Regions from separate parts of the Rossellomorea sp. GCM10028870 genome, predicted to be linked through region 3. Evidence: riboswitches for the same ligand, from Rfam matches in the RefSeq annotation. Region 3 holds a riboswitch; each other region holds the start of a gene.
What was found. Region 3 has a riboswitch for S-adenosylmethionine ahead of ACFQWC_RS22015 (Na+/H+ antiporter NhaC family protein). Riboswitches for the same ligand answer to the same signal wherever they lie in the genome.
Positions count from the first base shown of each region.

Region 1 (5,000 bases), on a different contig from region 3:
TTTGGCAAGATATAGTCTTGGTACGTTTCAATTTCTAAATTGATACCTTTCTCCTCTAATAAAGGCTTCACTTGTTCAAGAATTTCAGCGTGAGGAATATTGGAAGCTCCAACCACTAATTCTTTCTCGTCGCTGCCTCCTCCTGATTCTGAATTACTCCCACATGCTGCCAATCCAAAAATGCTTGTTGCTGCAATAACTCCTGCTACCCATTTTTTCATGATATTTCTCTCCTTTTACCGTTTATCTAATTTATTTGTAAAGAAATCACCTAATATTTGAATCGCAAACACAATGAGTAAGATCATAATGGTTGCGGCGAGCGTCACGTCTTCCCTGCTTCGTTGAAAGCCATCTAAATAGGCCAGGTTTCCTAAACCGCCTGCTCCGATGACCCCGGCCATTGCCGTATATCCAACGAGAGCAATCGCTGTTACTGTAATTCCTGAAATCAAAGCCGGCATGGATTCCGGGATCAGGACTTTCCAGATAATTGTGCTCGTTTTCGCCCCCATCGCTTTCGCGGCCTCGATGACGCCTTTGTTCACTTCTCTTAAAGCAATTTCTACCATACGGGCGTAAAACGGAGCAGCTCCAATGATCAGTGCCGGCAAAGCTGCATTCGCTCCACGGATTGTGTCCAATAAAAACTTGGTGAACGGAATTAACAACACGATCAATATAATGAATGGAATCGATCTGAACACATTTACGACTGCACTTGTAATCGTGTATGTCAGTTTGTTATCCCATAGATTTTCCTTAGAGGTGAGGAAGAGCAAAATCCCAAGGATCATTCCGAGTACAAAGGTAATCACTACAGACATCCCGGTCATATACAGGGTTTCGAGGGTTGCTTCCCACATCTTCTCCCAATCTACATTTGGAAATAAATTTTCAATCATCCTCTTAACACCTCCACTTGAACCAGTTGCGTTTGAACAAACGTCAATGCATCTTTAATGGTCCGTTCATCCCCATCAAGGTGAACAAATAACGTTCCATAGGCACCTTTTTGAGTTTGGGAGATTTGTCCTTGAAGGATGTTTACGTCTAAGTCAAACTTCCTTATCAGAGTGGTGATAAGCGGTTGCTCAGTTGATTCACCGACAAAAGTAAATTTCAACACTTTCCCATTAGGATATTGCATCAATAGGTGATCAATGGTTTCACCCGTTTCTTTTACTTGCGAGACTTCTCTCACGAAACGCTTTGTCACTTGCTCTTGTGGATTTCGGAACACTTCCAATACATCCCCGAGTTCCACGACTTTTCCTTGTTCCATGACTGCGACACGGTGACAGATCTTCTGAATCACGTGCATTTCATGAGTGATCAGGACAATCGTCAGCCCTAAGCGTTTATTAATATCCACCAATAAATCAAGAATGGAATCAGTTGTTTGTGGATCTAGAGCGGAAGTAGCTTCATCACATAGAAGGACATCGGGATTGTTAGCAAGGGATCTTGCAATCCCCACTCGTTGTTTCTGTCCGCCGCTCAGTTGAGAAGGATAGGCATCTCCCCTGCCTTCCAATCCTACAAGCTTCAATAATTCATTGGCTCTATGGAGTCTCTCTTTCTTTGGTACTCCAGCAATTTCTAATGGGAACTGTATATTTTCTAATACTGTACGAGACCAGAGGAGATTAAAGTGTTGAAAAATCATGCCTATCGACTGTCTTGCTTCCCGCAGTTTTTTACCCTTTACCCGGGAAACGATTTGACCATTCACGTCCACTATTCCTTCTGTAGGAACTTCGAGACCATTGAGCATGCGGATCAGCGTACTCTTACCTGCTCCACTATAGCCAATCACTCCAAAAATTTCTCCTTGGGCAATCTCGATATTGACGCCATCAACGGCTGAAATTGGACCCGATTTGGATTGATAGATTTTTTTCACATCTGAAATGGTAATCATGTTGTATTCCACCTTCTTTCGGAGTAAAACGACCTGTTTAATCAAGATTATGGTTGCACATAGCTGGCATTTTCCCGTCATCTTTTTCTAAATCATTAAAAAATGCCTCTCTGCGATAAGCAGAAAGGCATAATCATATAGGACTATCCTTTCTCTCATCTTTCAAAGCATATGCTTTGAGTGAATTGGCACCATTTCAATTTTCATTGACGGTTGCCGGGCTTCATAGGGCACGTCCCTCCACCTCTCTTAATAAGAGTAAAGTATCGATTATTAAATTTTTTTAAATAGTTAAAGACTCTGAAAATTTGCTACAAGAGAGATTCTATCATCGGTTATAGAGTGTGTCAATTATTTTTTAAACTTTTACCGGCTCTTTTCCCCTTGACCTCGTAAGCCAAAGGACAGATTCAACAAATAGAAGCGGTCGATACCCTCCTCTGATTTCAAGTACCCCGGCTTCGATCAGTTGAGACAACCGTTCTTCCCCTGTGAGTAGGGAAACCACTTTTTCCTCCATTCCTTCAATTACGAAATGAGCGTCTTCACTCAAATCATCTAATACATCGCATCCCTTGCTCGAAATAGAAATACCGTACAAATCTTTTCCACAATCAAAATGAAGAACAAATGGGCTGTCTGGAAATAAGAGTCGTAAGTGATATCTTGAATGACACTGATCTACTAATTCCTCTAAATATATTCGCATGAATACCCTCCCAGTGAAACTTCTATATTATTACAATTCCACTTTTAGGTATTTTTCCCTTTTATACTTTCTCGACATGTTTTGAACGTATTCATCTAATTTGTCGAACAGTAAGAATTTGGATGGATACTAGTCAAAAAATGATGCCATTCGCAATATTTCCCGAGAAATATGTCTTCGTTTGTAGAAAGAAAATCGTTTAGAAAGAGACATATAAAAAAGACCTTCTCCCAAAAGGTCTCTTATCCCTCTAACGATCAGTGATCTTGTTTAAGGTTTCATATAGAAATGGCACGGATTGGAAGGCATAAATCCTCTCCCACTCGACTCCATCCTTAAATAAAAGCAAGCAGGGTACACTTTCGATGGATTGTTCTTCTGCAAATTGGGGCAAATAATTCAAGTTGGCCTTCACAAAATGAAAAGATTGCGGAAGCTTTTCCACTACGTCAATCATTTTACTTGCCACCTGACAGGTGCCACACATCGGTGTATAAAGGTAAACGGCTTCAAGCGTATGGCCTTCAATCAGATCGTTTAATGCTTCGGTATTACTTACCTCAATCAAAACTAGATCATCCTTTTTCCTAAATATTCTTTATGAACGTCTATATTGGCTCCAATCAGGACAGACGCCAGGTGATACTCGGGAGCTGCTGCCACTTCCTTGTACATACGATCAATGTACAAATGTTCAGCTTCAGGAAACTCACGTTTAAATTGCTTTCGTAATTTTTCACCTGCATCATCAGCATCTACGAGGATATAGACATCCCTTTCCAATAATGCATCAATGAGTTCGTCCATTTTCGTAATGCTAATGGTCCCGTTTGTACAAATAATTTCAATCGGTTCTTTGATGATATCTTTCACTTTTCGTTTGTCAGTTGTTCCTTCGACAATGATTACTTTTTCGTCAAGTTCCATCATGATCATCACCTTATCTTTCAGAAATAAGATTACGATAGTATATTCAAATAACAAGAGATGATGTCCACTTTCTACTTATATTTTCTCATGTTTATAAAAAAATGCGCAAGTGGTTTGCCTATCTGCTTATACAAATGGTGCCAGATTCATTGTCGAATCTGGCACCATGAGCATTTCTAACACCAGCCACCCTCATCACAATCTGTGTATCTTGCTTGATCGCCTTCCGTGGAAGTGTAGCTTTGATAAATTTTATTTTCTTTTGCTTCAAAGTTTGGCTCCATGCTTAATCCATCAAGAGGTAAAGCCATTCTGCCGATTGGCTGATTATCCAAATATAGTTCTACTTCACCATTTTTCAGTTTTCCTGTCACCCTGTTGGTTACATCTAATTTCTTAGGCTTGAGCACCATACGTATTCATCCTTTCTTTTTAGAAGGCATTTTTCGTAAACTTTGTTGTTTTAATAAAGCGTGCAGTGGTTGATTTCCGCTCCAGGTGCTCGCTTTCCGCGGGGCGTGAGTTGAGCCTCCTCGGGCTTTGCCCTGTGGGGTCTCAACTTTCCCGCTATTCCCGCAGGAGTCGAGCACCTTCCGCTCCAATCAACCTTCTAAGCATGAGGCCCCGTTCTGCTAAGCTGGGTTGCTCGTTCGAATACTAGCTGAAAGAGGAGAACTTCCCCTCACCACCTAGTTCACACTGAATCACACAGCACTGGCAGTCTATATATTAAGAACAACAATTGTTGCGAAAAGAGCTTTCTTATAAAAAACGTCTACTCATATGGTGCCCAAAATAAAAAACAAAACACCTTGAGAAATTCTCAAGGTGCATGGTAGAAATTATCCTTCATTAATCATTTCGTCATACTGTTCAGCTGTCATAAGCTTGTCTACTTCTCCAACGTCTGAAGGTTCAACAACGATCATCCAAGCTTTTTCATAAGGTGATTCGTTCACGAACTCAGGGCTATCAGACAGCTCTTCATTCACTTCTACCACCTTACCGGATACAGGTGCATATAGCTCAGAAACGGTTTTAACCGATTCAACACTACCGAACGGCTCGTCCGCTTTGATCTCATCTCCAACCTCTGGTAACTCAACGAATACGATATCGCCCAGTTCAGATTGTGCAAATGATGTGATTCCCACTCGTACATTTTCCCCTTCAACTTTGACCCACTCATGTTCTTCAGAATAACGAAGTTCTTTCGGTGTACTCATTCTCTATCCCTCCAAATGCTAGTTATACAACCTAATATTGACACACTTTTCATTAAAAAAGCAAGAAAACCTAGCATGAATAATGAAACTTTTTCATTGTCCATGATTTGGTAATCCCAGACCTCTTTTTACTTCCAGGTTTCTTCAAAGGTTTCTTCCTTGAAACCAACTGTCACCTTACTTCCATCCGTAGTGATTGGACGCTTGATCA
Region 1 covers NZ_JBHTGN010000003.1:129,513-134,512, forward strand. Annotated here, with positions in the region: gene ACFQWC_RS14550 (MetQ/NlpA family ABC transporter substrate-binding protein) at 1-221, opposite strand, end outside; gene ACFQWC_RS14555 (methionine ABC transporter permease) at 237-905, opposite strand; gene ACFQWC_RS14560 (methionine ABC transporter ATP-binding protein) at 902-1,924, opposite strand; SAM riboswitch class I at 2,077-2,183, opposite strand; gene ACFQWC_RS14565 (SCP2 sterol-binding domain-containing protein) at 2,283-2,633, opposite strand; gene ACFQWC_RS14570 (thioredoxin family protein) at 2,884-3,198, opposite strand; gene ACFQWC_RS14575 (toprim domain-containing protein) at 3,204-3,563, opposite strand; gene ACFQWC_RS14580 (YusG family protein) at 3,740-3,976, opposite strand; gene gcvH (glycine cleavage system protein GcvH) at 4,406-4,789, opposite strand; gene ACFQWC_RS14590 (arsenate reductase family protein) at 4,918-5,000, opposite strand, start outside.
Region 1: it holds a riboswitch for S-adenosylmethionine, as region 3 does, so the genes downstream of both, ACFQWC_RS14560 (methionine ABC transporter ATP-binding protein) here and ACFQWC_RS22015 (Na+/H+ antiporter NhaC family protein) in region 3, are expected to answer to the same signal.

Region 2 (5,000 bases), on a different contig from region 3:
AAAAGGGAACTACACAAAAATCATAGACGGTCTATGGTTTTTTGTTTTATTTATGAAAAGAAGGAGATGACGATAATGGGAAATCAAGCAGGTTGGAATCTCGAGAACAGCTATACCACACTTCCAAGTTCTTTTTTTACTAGACAGGATCCGACTCCTGTTCAAGCTCCAAAGCTGATCGTACTGAATGAACGAGTGGCTGAGTCGCTGGGGCTGGACGCGGGGAAACTTGGAGAAGAGGTAGAGGTATTTGCTGGTAACCGAATTCCGGAAGGTGCCGAACCCCTTGCTCAAAGCTATGCCGGGCATCAGTTTGGCCATTTTACTATGCTGGGAGACGGTCGTGCAGTCCTGATCGGTGAACAGATCACCCCATCAGGTGAGCGTTTTGATATCCAGCTCAAAGGGGGAGGGAGAACCCCTTATTCCCGAGGTGGGGACGGTCGCGCGGGACTTGGACCGATGCTCAGGGAGCATATCATCAGTGAAGCCATGCACGGACTTGGGGTTCCGACTACCCGGAGCTTGGCGGTGGTGACTACGGGTGAACCGATTTATCGGGAAACGGAACAGCAGGGTGCGATCCTGATCCGCGTAGCGGCTAGTCATCTTCGTGTCGGTACTTTTCAGTTTGCTTCTAAATTTGGAACGGTAGATGATCTCCGCGCACTGGCTGATTATGCAGTTGAGCGTCATTACCCGGAAGGTATGAATGCACCGAACCGTTATCTTTACCTGTTAAAAGAAGTCATCAAGCGCCAGGCTGCACTCATTGCCAAGTGGCAAATGGCCGGGTTCATTCATGGTGTGATGAACACAGATAACATGACGATCAGCGGAGAGACCATTGATTATGGACCATGCGCTTTTATGGATACGTATGACCCGGCAACAGTATTCAGCTCCATTGATACCGGGGGACGTTATGCCTATGGCAATCAGCCTCAAATTGCCGGTTGGAACCTTGCCCGATTTGCCGAAAGTTTGTTGCCGATTCTTCATGATGAACAAGAAGAGTCGCTGAAACTTGCTCAAGATGCTGTGCTGGAATTCCCTAAGCTGTATGAAGCTCGCTGGCTCGACGGAATGAGAGGGAAACTCGGTATTTTCAACAAAGAAGAAGGGGACGAATCCCTTGCAAAAGATCTTCTGGGATTAATGAAAGAGAATCGTGCCGACTATACGAATACATTCCGTTCATTAACAAATGAGGAAGAAATCGATCTGTTTAAAAATACTGAATTTATTCAATGGAAAGAACGCTGGGAAGAAAGACTAAACAGGCAAAAAGAATCGAAAGAAGCAACTCATCAGTTAATGCGAAAAAGCAATCCGTCGGTGATTCCCCGGAATCATCGTGTGGAGGAAGCGTTGGAAGCTGCTGTGAAAAGCAATGATTACAGCGTAATGGAGCGTTTGCTTGAGGTCCTTAAGAATCCTTACCAGTACACGACAGAACAGTGCGAGTACACCAAACTCCCGGAACCATCTGTTCGTCCTTACCGAACGTATTGCGGTACATGAAGAATGAACCTGTAACAGGAAGCCCAAAAGGTTTCCTGTTTTTTTTGTGTGTAAGAGGACTTTCTCATTGATAAGTCGAAACTATTCAAAGATAGTTGAGGAGAAAATGGAGATAAAGGAGTTTTTCTATTGAACCAAGCATTGCTCGTGATTGATGCCCAGCAGGAATTAATTGAAGGAAATGAAGGGGAACAAGCTGTATTCCAAAAAGAGAGGCTGATTGAAACCATCAATCGGGTCATCCAAATGGCAGCCGAAGCGGGTGCTCATCCCGTCTTTATACGGGATAAGGATGTCGGAGGCGGGGAAGGTGACGGATTCCAGGTTCACAGGGAGATCCATGTTCCGGACAACGCTGTTGTGTATGATAAATTAGCGACAAATTCGTTTTATGGTACGCCTTTATTAAGCTTTTTAAAAGACAATAAGGTTGAACATGTCGTCATCATGGGCTGCCAAACAGAATATTGTATCGACACCGCTGTTCGGTATGCAACGGTTAATGGATTGGATGTAACCCTGGTATCGGATGGTCACTCAACGAAGGATTCATCCGTGTTGAAGGCTGAACAAATCATCCAGCACCATAACAAGGCTTTGTATGGTCATTATAATGTAGATCATTTCTCCGACGTCAGACAATCCGATGAAGAGTTGTTTCAGCCGAAGCATGATTATTATCGGGAGAAATACGGAATGTAGAATAGAAGAGCTCATTTTGTCAGATCTGATGAGATGAGCTTTTTACTGTAACACAGTTATCTTTGTTCATGGGAGGCGAGGGGGTGCAGGGAACCTATCTCCCAACCTGACATACCGGACAAAAATACAACCGCCTCGAAGCTGCGACCGTCTTCTCAATTTCACTCCCACAAATAAAGCATGATGCTCCTTCCCGATTGAATACCCAATGTCGATATTTTGAGCGCTTCTCTCCTTGAGCTTTTAACTTATCAACAAGTTCAAGATCGTTTGTAATTCCCCCAGTCTTATAGGATTGCATCATTAAATGAATGATTGCCTCTGATGTTTTCATCAATTGATCTTTCGTACAGTCAATCGGACGGAGAGAAGGGTGGATGCCTGCTGCAAACATGATCTCAGATCTCAAATAATTCCCGATTCCTGCTACAAACCCTTGATCTAATAAAAGAATCGACCACTTTCTTTTGTAGAATCGTTTGTCTTTCATTCTTTGGAGCAACTCGTCCGCTGTTACTTCTTCACTCAAAATATCGGGTCCCACTTTTGCAACGAAAGGATGCTCAGGTACCTCTTCATCACGGAGGACTTCAATATCAGATGCACTGTAAAGAAGTGCCGACTTTTTCTCATTATGTAGAGCCAATCTGAGCTGGCGGTTTGTCTTCGGATAATTGTAAAGGTTCCTGATGTACCACTTTCCATAGAGTTGATTGTGTGAATAAATGGTGTAGCCATTGTCAAAGCGGATAAGCATGGCTTTTCCTTTCGTATCCACTCTGGTCACGATCGATCCTTTTAAAAGGTCTTCGTACTCTTCTAAATGAGGGAAGGCAAAGTACACATCTTGTACGTTTTTATTTTTAAGAGCGCGCTCTACTCCATCTGCAGCTCTTCTGATTTCCGGACCTTCTGGCATGGCAGTTTCTCCTTTTTTAGTATAGTTGTTCCCTTTTTTCTTTCCGAAGTAACATTCGGATAGGCTGGGCTGCTCATCTGTTTCATGTTCTTGACATTATTCCAATATATTGATAAAGTTTTAAAAAATCTACATATTTTCTTATCCAGAGAGGTGGAGGGACTGGCCCTTTGAAGCCTCAGCAACAGGTCTGTGAAGATACTGTGCTAATTCCAGCGGGTGATTCAAACCTGATAGATAGGAGCAATCTTTTATTTGTCGGTGACGCACTCGTTCAGGGTGCGTTTTTTGTTTGTCCACTTATTCCACAATATATTCAGGAGGAAGGGTGTTTTTTTATGGAACACGCAGGTCAGAGTTTTAAAAGGAAGATGAAGACACGGCATTTGGTGATGCTGTCTCTTGGAGGGGTGATCGGAACCGGGCTATTCTTGAGTTCGGGTTATACGATTCATCAGGCTGGACCGTTTGGGACGATCCTTGCTTATTTGATTGGGGCGCTGGTTGTTTATCTTGTGATGCTTTGCTTAGGCGAGCTTTCTGTCCATATGCCGGAGACGGGATCCTTTCATAGTTATGCTGCAAAGTTCATTGGTCCAGGCACCGGTTACACGGTGGGCTGGTTATATTGGCTGACATGGACAGTGGCATTGGGGTCGGAGTTTACGGCGGCTGGCTTGATGATGCAGCGCTGGTTTCCTTCGATTAGTGTATGGATATGGAGCGCGGTCTTTGCTGCGTTGATTTTTGGACTTAATGCATTGTCAGTGCGGTTTTTTGCTGAATCTGAATTTTGGTTTTCTTTAGTAAAAGTGATTTCGATTGTTGCGTTTATTGTGATCGGGGCAGGGGCGATTGTCGGGTTCATCCCTCTCGGTCAATCAGAGCCCGCTCCGTTTTTCTCGAATATCACAAGTTCAGGGTTGTTTCCGAATGGGGCATTTGCCATCTTGATGACCATGCTTGCCGTGAACTTTGCCTTTTCAGGAACAGAATTGATCGGGGTTGCGGCGGGAGAAACGGAGAATCCATCAAAATCGATTCCTAAAGCTATCCGCACCACGCTTGTGAGATTGATCATCTTTTATGTAGGGACGATTGTCGTATTATCTGCTTTATTACCGAGCCAGTCAGCCGGTATATTGGAAAGTCCTTTCGTAGCGGTGCTAGGACGGATTGGAATCCCATATGCCGCCGATATCATGAATTTTGTTATTATAACGGCCATTTTATCAGCCGCAAACTCAGGTTTGTATGCTTCTTCCAGAATGCTATGGTCGCTGGCAGATAAGCAAACCATCTCACCGATCTTTGCCAAATTGACTGATAGGGGAGTCCCTCTCAATGCGATTGTATGCAGCATGCTGGGAGGGGGACTGGCCTTGCTTTCAAGCATCATTGCACCGGGAACGGTCTACATCGTATTGGTTTCGGTCTCAGGCCTTGCGGTAGTGATCGTGTGGATGAGCATTAGTGCTGCCCAATTTCTATTTCGAAGACAGTATATAAAGGAAGGAAACGATGTGAAAGATCTGGCTTATCGGACGCCGCTCTACCCACTCGTTCCCATTGCGTCATTTCTGCTTTGTCTAGCTTCTTGTATCGGCATTGCCTTTGATCCCACTCAGAGGATAGCCCTTTATTGCGGAATCCCGTTTATCGTCCTTTGCTATGGAAGCTATTATCTAACACAATACGTAAAGAAAAGAGGAAAAGGTTATGTCGAATCAACTGAAGCTAAATCCCATTGATAGTATTTTACAAAAACATTCCCCACTGATTTTAGATGGAGCATTAGCCACAGAGCTGGAATCCCATGGCTTTGATTTAAACGATTCCCTTTGGTCTGCCCGTA
Region 2 covers NZ_JBHTGN010000002.1:220,504-225,503, reverse strand. Annotated here, with positions in the region: gene ACFQWC_RS11945 (protein adenylyltransferase SelO) at 76-1,524, shown strand; gene ACFQWC_RS11940 (isochorismatase family protein) at 1,654-2,226, shown strand; gene nei (endonuclease VIII) at 2,321-3,145, opposite strand; SAM riboswitch class I at 3,284-3,389, shown strand; gene mmuP (S-methylmethionine permease) at 3,484-4,896, shown strand; gene mmuM (homocysteine S-methyltransferase) at 4,865-5,000, shown strand, end outside.
Region 2: it holds a riboswitch for S-adenosylmethionine, as region 3 does, so the genes downstream of both, mmuP (S-methylmethionine permease) here and ACFQWC_RS22015 (Na+/H+ antiporter NhaC family protein) in region 3, are expected to answer to the same signal.

Region 3 (5,000 bases):
GAAGACTAGCAAAGGTATAACCACCAGAAACGAAATCATTCATCATGGTAAACGTTCCACCTTCACTGCCATGTATAAACTTTAACTTTTCCTCATCATCTGAAGTAAATCCAAAGGATAAGAGAGAATGCTTGAATAGGTGCTCCATTTGATTAGAAGAAAAAGGCTCGTTCTCCACTTGTTTGCCATTTTCATATACCTCAATCGTTTTTTGCAGATCATCCTCTTCTCCAAGACTTCCGTCTAACTCAAAATATTGAATATCCTGAATCCCGGTGAACATAATCAGCTCTTTTTCTTTTGCATTTAATTTATAAGGTTTAATCGTGAGTTCTGTCTTGTTTGATCGGTCTTTTTGATATGTCTGCTCAGGTGTGCATGCTGTAAGTAAAAGGAAAATTCCTATTATGAAAACCCCTGTGATCCTCATTATGTCATCACCCACAAAATTTTCTGCTTCTATATACTATTACACGCAGACATAGGTAAATCCTTCCTTTATTTTAATTTATTTAAATTTTCTAACAAATAAAAAAGGCATCTAGGAGAGAGACTCTCATTAGACGCCTTGAAATAACATATTAATATGCAAGTGCATTCTTCTTTTCTTCTTTCATGAGAACGAAGCAAAGGAAAATACCTAATAGGGATAGGACTGCGAAGAATAAGTACACCGTGTAAATGGAGTACGTTTCATAGATAAAACCGCCAACAAAGGTACTGAACCAATTCCCCAGTCCGTTTCCGATTGCTGAATATACCGTAACGGCTGTTGCTGTAATGTGGGAAGGCGTGATTTCTTTAATGTAACGTAAGCCCGCCGGAATGAATAACCCAATGGCAAGTCCTTGCATCACAGCCGATGAATAGACCAGCCAAAGACTAGGTTCCGTAAAGTAAAAGAGCCAGCGGAGCATGGACGCAGCACCTGCTAACGCAGCCACCGTTAATAGTCCGAACTTATCAATCCATCCCCCGGCAATCCTCATAAAGGGCACTTCTGATAAAACGGCGATTAAAAACGCAAGACCTATTCCGGCATACGTCCCCCCAGAATCCTCAACAAATAAGCCGAAGTAAACATTATTGGCCAGGTTTGGACCGAATACTAAGAAGGTTACAGCTAAGAAAATGAGGAATTTCTTCATTGTAAATAATTCTTTCATCCCTGCTTTTAAATCAAGCTTTGCTGCCGCTCTCTCCTTAGGAAACCGAAAGGAAAGGAATCCTGAAAGTACCAGACAGATAAAGAAAGAGTAAAAGATGATGGTGGGTCCGATGAAACCTTCCGAAAGTTTCCCCATTATAAAGACAGCAATCCCGAAGCCCAATGAACCGAACAGACGGATATTTCCGTAGTTATACCGGACTTTACTTGTATACTTCAAGCTAATACTATCGGAAACCGGAATGATTGCACTTTGAAAGATTGCAACTAAAATGGCCACGATAAGCAGACCATAGTAAAAGTCCATAAACAAATAACCGAGTGCAAAGATCCCAGCCACTAAAGAGGTTAAACCAAGAACCAAGGTGGGACGATTGGTCGTGTCACTCACCATTCCCCAAATCGGCTGGAAGAAAATCATCATGATCGGACCTACAGACATGATCGTTCCAATCTGATATCCGTTTAATCCAACGCTTTCACTCAAATACACACTGAGTAAGGGATATAAACTACCAACACCGAAGAACGTTAATAAATAAAATCCTTGTAAGGTGAAAATTTGATTTCGTACAGTTCTTTCCACTACCGTATCCCCCAGATGTTTTTTGTCTTCCTTATAGTAGACCTTGAACGTTCAATTGTCTATGAGTTTATACCTTATTATGGATAAAGTCATGCATTTTTAGAGCTTTGAATGTTTCTTCCAGCTACGGCGGCTAGCCCCTCGAGGTCATAAGCCAATAACGCCATAAAGGCAAAAGGCGCCTTTCCGGCGTTCTCGTCTTATGCTTGTCGGGCCTGAGCGAGCCGCCTCCGCTTTTGTTTCGGCCAGCTAAGGCGGCTAGTCCCTCGAGGTCATAAGCCAATAACACCATAAAGGCAAAAGGCGCCTTTCCGGCGTTCTCGTCTTATGCTTGTCGGGCCTGAGCGAGCCGCCTCCGCTTTTGTTTCAAAAATTCCCGTTTGACTTTTTTGAGTAAACCCTTTAAAGTATGGAAGTATATTTTAAATCAACTAAATAACATATCTTCTTATCCAGAGAGACGGAGGGACTGGCCCTGCGATGTCTCGGCAGCGGACTCAGGCTTTGAGTGCTGTGCCACATCCAGCAAGCGTAAAGCTTGAAAGATAAGAGGAGTGTTTCGTTCTATTGAAACCTCTTCTTATTTTTGAAGAGGTTTTTTGTATTTTACGAAATTGAACAATGACAAAGGAGTGTTAGGAATGAATCAAGAAAAAGGAAATTTTTTGGCATTACTGCCTTTAATTATATTTGTTTCTCTGTTCCTTGGAGCAGGCATCATTTCTGGAGACTTTTATGCTTTTCCTGTATTAGTATCAATTATCATTGCATCCGTTGTAGGTCTGTTGATGAACCGGAAAGAGACGTTAACGGCTAAGATTGAGCGTTTCGCTAAAGGAGCCGGTCATCCTGATATCATGATCATGGTCTTTATCTTCCTTTTAGCAGGAGCTTTTTCAGGAGTAGCTGAAAAGATGGGAGCTGTTGATTCTACCGTAAACTTTGCCCTTTCCGTGCTGCCTGGTAACTTGATTATTGTAGGATTATTCATTATCGCTGCTTTCATTTCGTTATCGATGGGAACATCCATGGGGACGATCGCAGCACTCGCGCCAATCGGTGTCGGGATTAGTTCAGGAACAGATATTTCCATGCCGCTTGCCATGGCAACAGTCATTGGAGGAGCGATGTTCGGAGATAACTTATCATTTATTTCTGATACGACAATCGCAGCCGTTCGTACACAGAAAACGGAAATGAAGGATAAATTTAAAGTCAACTTTTTCATTGTATTACCTGCGGCAATCATCACAATGGTGATTCTTCTTGTTCTTACTATGGGGAATCAATCGACTGTCGGAGCGGAAAGCTTTAATTGGATTAAAATCCTGCCTTACCTTGGAGTGATCATCGGTGCTCTTGCAGGACTAAATGTGTTTGTTGTATTGTTAGGCGGAATTGTTTTAGCCGGAATTATTGGATTCATTGATGGAAGCTTTACCCCGGCAAGTTATTTCGGGAGTGTAGCCGATGGGATGACTGGCATGGCAGAGATTGTAATCCTTTCTGTACTGATTGGCGGGGTTGTTGAACTAATCCGTCATAACGGCGGGATTCAGGCTTTACTTTATCACGCCACCCGCAAAATCAAGTCTCCTCAGGGAGCACAGCTTGCTACAGCAGGATTAGTGAGTTCTACTAATCTTTGCACAGCAAACAACACGATTTCGATCATCATTGCCGGCCCCCTTGCTAAAACAATTAGTGAAAACTATGGAGTTGACGCCCGTAAATCAGCCAGTATCCTTGATATTTTCTCTTGTTCCGTTCAAGGGTTAATTCCATACGGAGCGCAGGCTCTGTTAGTGGCTGAAGTGGCAGGCATATCACCGGTCAGCATTATCCCATATGCCTTCTACCCGATCTTAATTGCTGTTTGCGGCATTATTGCCATTCGATTTGCACTACCAAAATTCACACGCAAAACAGCACCTGACGCAAACCCGGTGCGATCTTAATAAATGAGAGTAGAGAGACAAATCCTTTGGGGTTTGTCTCTTTTTTGCGAAAAGAGAGTTATCACGGTAGGTTGATGAACGAAAATAACAAATATAGGAGACGAATTAAATCATTTCGGCAAATCTTCTTTGATTTTTATTCAAACTTGGACTTTTTTGTGTTGTTGGTTAAAAATTTTCCACTTCATCAGCACATTCCCATAAAAACCCCCGATTTTGCCTTTTAAACCTTAATTGTAGGGCCGTGGATATTTTTGTTGTGCCACTTTCGAGGAAACTTGTGCCACTCTCATCCAAAATTGTGCCACTTTTGCAGTTTATTGTGCCAAATTGTGAATACCGCTAATCATTATTGTTTACAGCCCAAAATTCAAAAAGCAGATCCCCTTCCAGGAATCTGCTTTCTTTTTATAATAAATCATTTACATGATAAAGCTTACCACTTTCAAGTTCGCTTTCTGTCACAAGCTTGACCAGTGCATCTGCCACCGTATCTGTTTCACGAAGCATGCCTTCCTCTTTATATCGCTGAAAGGCTTCTACATCGACAAAGGCTTCTTTAGAGGATGAACGGATTTCTCCTTGCATATCCGTATTCATCACACCCGGGCTGAAGGCAATCGCTTGATGGCGGCTATGCTTTTTAGAAAGCTCTAAGCTTATGGTTTCTGTCAGCATGTTCACACCGGCTTTGGTTGCGCAGTACGTGCTCCATCCGTAAACAGGGCGACTTCCTGCTCCTGAGCTGATATTGATCATGATCATCTTCGAGTCAGAACCCCGTGCTGCTTTTATCATCTCATTGGTAGAGATCATGGGAGAAAGTAAATTCACATGCACACTCGTTTCGAGAGCTTGGTTTTCTACTTCACCAGACCGATTGATTGGTGTCACCACACCGGCATTATGGACAACATAGACTCTGTCCGGTTGATATCCGAATACCTTCGTCCCCACTTCACGGAAGACCGCTTCTGTTTCTCCTGATTGTGCAAGATCGCATGGAAAGAAGTCATACGATACCTCTTTTTCCCCGGCAAGCTTTTGCAGTCTTTCGTTATTTGATCTGGAAACATTGATCAACCCTATGCCTTTTTCAATAAATAGCTTGGCGATCGATTCACCTAAGCCTCTTGTTGCTCCCGTTACAATTGCATAATCCATATCGAATCATCTCCTTCTTACCTTCTGATTATAAGGGAGGGTCTTCTTATATCAAATAAATAAGCATTGGTTTAACAGAAGATTTACAAAGAAAGAGCACACCATCAAGGCATGCTCTCATCAA
Region 3 covers NZ_JBHTGN010000007.1:51,618-56,617, forward strand. Annotated here, with positions in the region: gene ACFQWC_RS22005 (hypothetical protein) at 1-430, opposite strand, end outside; gene ACFQWC_RS22010 (MFS transporter) at 582-1,754, opposite strand; SAM riboswitch class I at 2,200-2,306, shown strand; gene ACFQWC_RS22015 (Na+/H+ antiporter NhaC family protein) at 2,396-3,712, shown strand; gene ACFQWC_RS22020 ((S)-benzoin forming benzil reductase) at 4,121-4,876, opposite strand; gene ACFQWC_RS22025 (divergent polysaccharide deacetylase family protein) at 4,981-5,000, opposite strand, start outside.